One region of the Pseudocitrobacter sp. CD920760 genome, then DNA from elsewhere that is predicted to be linked to it. Evidence: predicted binding sites of a transcription regulator. Region 1 holds the regulator's gene; the other holds the start of a gene.

What was found. Region 1 encodes LexA, which represses DNA repair genes until DNA is damaged. Its sites were predicted from a motif close to TNCTGTATGTACATACAGNA; they were not measured.
Region 2: rmuC (DNA recombination protein RmuC) is a predicted target of LexA. The motif match lies at 2,088-2,107, and genes of this name have one in related genera.

Annotation. Positions count from the first base shown of each region.
Region 1 is NZ_CM173490.1:299,538-303,728, reverse strand. It holds gene AC1MKH_RS01395 (CsbD family protein) at 1-154, opposite strand, end outside; gene dinF (MATE family efflux transporter DinF) at 292-1,620, opposite strand; gene lexA (transcriptional repressor LexA) at 1,689-2,297, opposite strand; gene AC1MKH_RS01380 (diacylglycerol kinase) at 2,407-2,775, opposite strand; gene plsB (glycerol-3-phosphate 1-O-acyltransferase PlsB) at 2,906-4,191, shown strand, end outside.
Region 2 is NZ_CM173490.1:179,859-184,049, forward strand. It holds gene metE (5-methyltetrahydropteroyltriglutamate--homocysteine S-methyltransferase) at 1-135, shown strand, start outside; gene AC1MKH_RS00825 (dienelactone hydrolase family protein) at 179-988, opposite strand; gene udp (uridine phosphorylase) at 1,250-2,011, shown strand; gene rmuC (DNA recombination protein RmuC) at 2,149-3,558, shown strand; gene ubiE (bifunctional demethylmenaquinone methyltransferase/2-methoxy-6-polyprenyl-1,4-benzoquinol methylase UbiE) at 3,654-4,191, shown strand, end outside.

The DNA of each region.
Region 1 (4,191 bases):
CTTTGGCATATCCATAACGTTCCTGGATTTTACCGACCAGCTGATCGCGTTTACCTTCGATAACGGTCATGTCATCGTCGGTCAGTTTGCCCCATTTCTCTTTCGCTTTACCTTTGAACTGTTTCCAGTTACCGCTGAGTTCGTCTTTGTTCATCATCAGCTCCTTATCATTCGATCATGGATGAGATATCACTTCGTCCTTCGGCGTTCATTTCTGCTGAACGTGATAATAAGTGTAGAAGAGGATATCGCTGACGATTCACTATTCAGAATCTTTAACCATCCACGCCGTTATGTCTGCGGCGAAAACCAGGTGCCTTTTTCCCAGTGACGACGCCAGATAACCGCCAGCGACAGGCCACGCAGCGCAAGGAATACCGCCAGTGCCAGCCATAAACCATGGTTGCCTAATACCGGCACCGTCAGCAGCGTTAAGGCGAACCCGGCGGCAGCCACGGCCATGCTGTTACGCATTTCCGCACCCCGTGTCGCACCAATAAACATGCCATCCAGCAGATAACACCAGACACCGATTACCGGCAAGACTGCCTGCCAGAGCACATAGCGATCGGCAAGCTGCTGCAACGACGGCAGTGACGTCAACATTGCCACGATATGGCTACCTGCCAGGGCGTACACCAGCGCAAACGCCAGCGCCACAATGCCTGCCTGTCGGCAGGCCGCGCGCCAGACCTGCTGTAACTGGCTATCATCACGCGCGCCATAAGCCTGCCCGGAGTGCGCTTCCACAGCATAGGCAAAGCCATCCAGCGCATAGGCGGTGAAGGTAAGCATGGTCATCAGTACCGCATTGACCGCCACCACATCGCTGCCCAGCCGCGCGCCAAATACGGTTAATGCGCCAAAGCAGAGCTGAAGCAGTAACGAGCGCAGCATAATGTCGCGATTGAGCGCCAGCAGGCTGCGCATATTTCCGCGCCAGGCCGTCTTCAGCATTTCAGATGTAATACCGCGTAGCACCAGCACCTTACGCGCCATCAGCAGGCCAATTAACATCGTGGCATATTCGGCAATCACCGTCGCCAGCGCCGCCCCCTGCACGTTCATATGCAGGCCCATCACCAGCCACAGATCGAGAACGATGTTCAGGACGTTGCCGACGATCAGCAAAATTACCGGTGCACGCGCGTACTGAACGCCGAGCAACCAGCCCAGCAACACCAGGTTGGCCAGCGAGGCGGGCGCGCTTAACCAGCGAATTTCAAGGAAGCGCCGCGCCTGCTCCAGCACCGCATCGCTGCCGCCGACAACGGTGAGCGCCAGATTAATCAGCGGACCTTTGAACAGTACGATAAGTAACCCTGCCCCCAGCGCCAGCAGCAGCGGTTGCACCAGCGCACGGGCAAGCCGAAGGGGATCTTTCGCGCCGAAGGCCTGCGCAGTTAAGCCGGTGGTACTCATACGTAAAAAGAGCAGCAGCATAAACAGGAAGCTGGTTGCCGTTGCGCCAATCGCCACGCCGCCGAGATAGACCGCGCTATCCAGATGACCAATCACCGCCGTATCCACCAGCCCCAGTAAGGGAACCGTGATATTGGAGAAAATCATGGGGAGGGCGAGACGCCATAATGCCTTGTCGGCAGCCGTGAAGAGCGACATGGTTAGGAACCTGAACAGAAAAGAGAACGAACAACGGCGCATGATGCGCCGTTGTTATCGGGAGAGGATTACAGCCATTCGCCGTTGCGGATCACGCCAACGGCCAGCCCTTCAATGGAGAAGTTCTGACGGCGAAGATCGACGACAATCGGGGAAAACTCGCTGTTTTCCGGCAACAGTTCAACGACGTTGCCCTGTTTTTTCAGGCGTTTTACCGTCACTTCTTCGTCGATACGCGCAACAACCACCTGACCGTTACGCACGTCCTGGGTTTTGTGCACCGCGAGCAGGTCGCCGTCCATAATGCCGATATCTTTCATCGACATGCCGCTAACCCGCAGCAGGAAGTCAGCGTTTGGTTTGAACAGTGAAGGATCGACCTGATAGTGACCTTCAATGTGCTGCTGTGCCAGCAGCGGCTCACCGGCGGCAACGCGGCCAATCAGCGGCAGGCCGGTTTCTTCTTCCACCAGCAGACGAATGCCGCGCGAGGCGCCCGAAACAATTTCAATGACGCCTTTACGCGCCAGTGCTTTCAGATGCTCTTCCGCCGCATTCGGGGAACGGAACCCCAGGCGCTGAGCAATTTCCGCACGCGTTGGCGGCATGCCCGTTTGGCTGATGTGATCCCGGATGAGATCAAACACCTCTTGCTGCCTGGTCGTTAACGCTTTCATTCCGCCCCCTGGGTGTATATACAGTTATGCTGTGAGTATATACAGTTAACGGCTATTTTGGAACCGCAAAACACACAAAATACAGGAGTTTTCGCAGATTATGCGAGGCTCAGTGGAAATGCGACCACAGCAGCACGCCCCAGGTCATCACCGCGACGAAAATCGCCAGCAATACCGCCGCAGAACCCATATCTTTCGCCCGCCCGGAGAGTTCGTGATATTCAGAACCAATGCGGTCAACCACCGCTTCCAGCGCACTATTGAGAATTTCCACTATCATCACCAGAAGGACGGAGCTTATCAGCAAGACGCGGGTAATGGCGTCAACGTCCAGCCAGCAAGCGATGATAATGGCCACAACCGAGGCGACCCCTTCCTGGCGGAACGCGGCTTCGTTTACCCACGCCGCGCGAAAACCTTTCCAGGAATAACCAGCCGCTTTGATAATTCGGGTGAGTCCAGTGGTATTATTGGCCATCAAATAGAACCTTTTAGCGTTATACGCATCAATGACAGTAGCTGTTATCGGCGGTAGAACAGAAATCCTGCTGACTTTCTGATATTCTTGCCGCGCATTTGCATGATTAACCAGAGGCTTTACATCGTTTATGTCCGGTTGGCCACGAATTTACTACAAATTACTGAATTTACCATTAAGCATACTGGTAAAAAGCAAGTCTATTCCGGCAGAGCCTGCCCAGGAATTGGGGCTCGATACGTCGCGCCCGATCATGTACGTCCTGCCTTATAACTCTAAGGCCGACTTACTGACCTTGCGCGCCCAGTGCCTGGCGCACGATCTCCCAGACCCGCTTGAGCCGCTGGAGATCGACGGCACCTTACTGCCCCGCTATGTGTTTATCCATGGCGGCCCGCGCGTGTTCACCTATTACACGCCGAAAGAAGAGTCTATCAAGCTGTTCCACGACTATCTCGATCTGCATCGCAGCAATCCGAATCTGGACGTGCAGATGGTGCCGGTGTCGGTGATGTTTGGTCGTCGTCCGGGGCGCGAGAAAGGCGAGGTGAACCCGCCGCTGCGCATGCTGAACGGCATCCAGAAATTCTTCGCCGTCTCCTGGCTCGGCCGCGACAGCTTTGTGCGTTTCTCGCCGTCCGTCTCGTTGCGCCGCATGGCCGATGAACACGGTACCGATAAAATTATCGCGCAAAAACTGGCGCGCGTGGCGCGTATGCACTTTGCCCGCCAGCGTCTGGCCGCGGTAGGCCCGCGCCTGCCAGCGCGTCAGGATCTCTTCAACAAGCTGCTCGCCTCGCGCGCGATTGCCAAAGCGGTTGAAGATGAAGCGCGCAGCAAAAAAATCTCTCATGAAAAAGCACAGCAAAACGCCATCGCGCTGATGGAAGAGATTGCTGCCAACTTCTCCTACGAGATGATTCGCCTGACGGACCGCATTCTGGGCTTCACCTGGAACCGTCTCTATCAGGGTATCAACGTGCACAACGCCGAGCGCGTTCGCCAGCTGGCGCACGACGGCCACGAGATTGTGTATGTGCCGTGCCACCGTAGCCATATGGACTACCTGCTGCTCTCCTACGTGCTCTATCATCAGGGGCTGGTGCCGCCGCACATTGCTGCCGGTATCAACCTGAATTTCTGGCCAGCCGGCCCGATTTTCCGTCGCCTGGGCGCGTTCTTTATTCGCCGTACCTTTAAGGGCAACAAACTCTACTCCACCGTGTTCCGCGAATATCTCGGCGAGCTGTTCAGCCGGGGTTATTCCGTTGAATACTTTGTGGAAGGCGGGCGTTCCCGTACTGGCCGCTTGCTGGACCCGAAAACCGGCACCCTGTCGATGACCATTCAGGCGATGCTGCGCGGCGGTACGCGTCCTATCACACTGGTGCCGATTTACATCGGTTACGAGCACGT
Region 2 (4,191 bases), 120 kb from region 1:
AAAGCCGAACAGCGCATCCCGGCGGAACGCCTGTGGGTCAACCCGGACTGTGGCCTGAAAACCCGCGGCTGGCCAGAGACCCGCGCGGCGCTGGCGAACATGGTGCGGGCGGCGCAGAATTTGCGTAAGGGGTAAAGTGTACTGGCCCGGTAAGCGAACGCATTACCGGGCAAAATCCTTATTTTTTCCCACCATACTGCTTAAACCACTCCAGCATGCGCTGCCAGCCATCTTTCGCCGATTCTTCATGATAACTTGGACGATAATCCGCATTAAACGCATGCCCGGCGTCCGGGTAAACAATAATATCCGCTTTGGCATTGGCGGCGCGCAGTGCGTGACGCATGGTTTCCACGGTATCAACCGGAATGCCAGTATCCTGACCGCCGTATAAACCCAGTACCGGTGCATTGAGATCGACGGCGATATCGACAGGATGTTTCGGTGAATTCAGTGATTTATCGCCCAGCAATTTTCCATACCACGCGACGGCGGCTTTTAACTGCGGGTTATGTGCAGCATACAGCCAGGCGATGCGGCCCCCCCAGCAGAAGCCGGTGATCATCAGGCGACTGGCATCCCCACCATTGCGTGATGCCCAGTTGGCAACGTGGTCAAGATCGGCCAGCACCTGTGCGTCAGGTACTTTCGTGACCAGGTTATTAAAGAGGGTCGGGATATCGGCATAGTCGTTCGGATCGCCCTGACGGAAATAGAGCTCCGGCGCGATGGCCAGATAGCCTTCTAAGGCCAGTCGGCGACAAACATCGCGGATGTGTTCATGGACGCCAAAAATCTCCTGCACTACGATTACCACCGGAAGTGGGCCATCGCTGTGCTTTGGACGCGCGTGATACGCGGGTAGCTGATCGCCCTGAGAGGGGATCGATGTTTCGCCAGCGGTAATTTCGGCCTCTGGTGTGCGAACAGCTGTTGTTGCGTGAGGTGATGCGGCAGGTGCAAACCCAGGTTGGTTGTTGGTGGTCATGGCATTCTCCGTACCTTTAAATGAGCCTTTAGCGCTTCTGTGATGTTCTTTAATATAGATAAATCACAGTGCCTGAATACGGGCGATTTTTGTGCAACCCCAGAAGATATAACTTGTTAATGTGATGTAAATCACTTTCCTGATGGAATCTTATGCAAGATTTTTAATTCTTGGTGATGGTGGTCACGAAATATTGTCATGGTCTTCTGTAAAGTGGCTTTTTGCTTCTTCTGACAAAACCGATCCACAGAGGAGTTTTCTATGTCTAAGTCTGATGTTTTTCATCTCGGCCTCACTAAAAACGATTTACAAGGGGCTACGCTGGCTATCGTCCCTGGCGATCCAGAGCGTGTGGAAAAGATCGCCGCGCTGATGGAAAAGCCGGTCAAACTGGCATCACATCGCGAATTTACCTCCTGGCATGCTGAGCTTGATGGCAAGCCGGTGATTGTGTGCTCTACCGGTATCGGCGGCCCGTCTACTTCTATTGCCGTTGAAGAGCTGGCGCAGCTGGGCATCCGCACTTTCCTGCGCGTCGGTACCACCGGGGCGATTCAGCCGCATATCAACGTAGGCGACGTGCTGGTCACCACCGCATCCGTTCGTCTGGACGGTGCGAGTCTGCACTTTGCGCCGATGGAATATCCGGCTGTGGCTGATTTCGACTGCACCACCGCGCTGGTTGCGGCGGCCAAAGAGATTGGCGCGACCACGCACGTTGGCGTAACCGCGTCCTCCGACACCTTCTATCCGGGTCAGGAACGCTACGATACCTTCTCTGGCCGCGTGGTTAGCCGCTTCAAAGGCTCCATGGAAGAGTGGCAGTCGATGGGCGTGATGAACTACGAGATGGAATCCGCGACGCTGCTGACCATGTGTTCCAGCCAGGGGCTGCGCGCAGGGATGGTCGCGGGCGTGATTGTGAACCGTACTCAGCAGGAGATCCCGAACGCTGAGACGATGAAACAAACCGAAAGCCACGCGGTGAAAATCGTTGTGGAAGCGGCACGCCGCCTGCTGTAATCCTTCTTCTCTTCTTAAAGGCCGACACGTTCGGCCTTTTTCAATTTGCGTACCTCCTCGCAGGAAAAACCTTTCCAACTGGACATCTATACAGCACAATTCTATTTTTGCCGTAAGTCGTTCATGCAGGGGGCATTGTGGATATCGCCATTCTTATTTATTTTCTGGTTGCACTGGCGGGCGTTGCGCTGGGTTGGCTGGCCGCGAGCTATCGCGTCGCGCAGCAGCGGGCGGAACAGCTGGCCGAAGAGCGTGATATCTACGGCGAGCTGAGCGCTGCGAAGCAACAGCTGGCGCAGAACGCGCACTGGCGCGAGGAGTGCGAGCTGCTGAATAATGAACTGCGTAGCCTGCGTGAAATCAATACCTCGCTGGAAGCCGATTTGCGTGAAGTGACCACGCGGCTGGAAGCCACGCAGCATCATGCGGAAGACAAAATTCGCCAGATGATCAACAGCGAGCAGCGCCTGAGCGAGCAGTTCGAAAACCTGGCCAACCGTATCTTTGAACACAGCAATCGTCGGGTGGATGAGCAAAACCGTCAAAGCCTCAACAGTTTACTTACCCCGTTGCGCGAGCAGCTTGACGGCTTTCGCCGCCAGGTGCAGGACAGTTTTGGCCAGGAAGCAAAAGAGCGCCACACGCTGGCCCATGAAATTCGTAACCTGCAACAGCTGAATGAACAGATGACGCGTGAAGCCGTCAACCTGACGCGCGCGTTAAAAGGCGACAATAAAACTCAGGGCAACTGGGGCGAAGTGGTGCTGACGCGCGTGCTGGAAGCCTCTGGCCTGCGTGAAGGTTACGAATACGAAACTCAGGTTAGTATCGAAACCGATACCCGCGCCCGCATGCAGCCGGACGTCATCGTTCGCCTGCCACAGGGAAAAGATGTGGTGGTCGATGCCAAAATGACGCTGGTGGCTTATGAACGCTACTTCAATGCCGAAGATGACGTCACCCGCGAGCTGGCATTGCAGGAGCACATCGCCGCTGTGCGAAACCATATTCGCCTGCTGGGGCGCAAAGATTATCAGCAGCTTCCGGGGCTGCGAACGCTGGACTACGTCCTGATGTTTATCCCTGTTGAACCTGCCTTTTTGCTGGCATTAGACCGACAGCCCGAACTGATCAATGAAGCTTTAAAAAATAACATTATGCTGGTAAGTCCTACCACTTTGTTGGTAGCGCTACGCACCATTGCTAATCTCTGGCGCTATGAACACCAGAGCCGCAATGCGCAGCAAATCGCCGAGCGGGCCAGCCGTCTGTACGACAAAATGCGCCTGTTTATTGATGATATGTCCGCTATCGGGCAGAGCCTGGATAAAGCGCAGGACAACTATCGTCAGGCGATGAAGAAACTCTCTTCCGGGCGCGGGAATCTGCTGGCGCAAACGGAAGCTTTCCGTCACCTCGGTGTCGAGGTGAAACGCGAGATTAATCCGGATTTAGTCGAGCAGGCTACGGCGCAGGATGATGAGTTTCGTTTACGGCAAGGGACTGATTCTGACGATGATGATCCTCTGGCCGTGGAAAACGGTTAACCCCGTTTGAGGGAGTGTGGCGGGGTTGAATCGTAGGGCAATTGCGCCCAATCTGTTACACTCCATGAACATTTTCTTTATAAGCAGGCTTAGAGATGGCTGAGGAATCACAAGACACGACGCACTTTGGCTTTAAGACAATCGCCAAATCCCAGAAGGAAGACATGGTCGCTCACGTTTTCCACTCTGTGGCCGCAAAATACGATGTGATGAACGACTTAATGTCGTTTGGTATTCACCGTTTATGGAAGCGTTTTACCATTGACTGTAGCGGCGTACGTCGTGGGCAAACCGTCCTCGATTTGGCAGGCGGTACGGGCGATTTAACGGCGAAATTCTCCCGCATGGTGGGTGAAACCGGTCGCGTCGTGTTGGCTGATATCAACGACTCTATGCTGAAAATGGGGCGCGAAAAGCTGCGCAACCACGGTGTTATCGGCAACGTGGAATATGTGCAGGCGAACGCCGAAGCGCTGCCGTTCCCGGATAACACCTTCGACTGCATTACTATCTCTTTCGGTCTGCGTAACGTCACCGACAAAGAGAAAGCGCTGCGTTCGATGTATCGCGTACTGAAACCCGGTGGCCGCCTGCTGGTGCTTGAGTTCTCAAAACCGATTATCGAACCGCTGA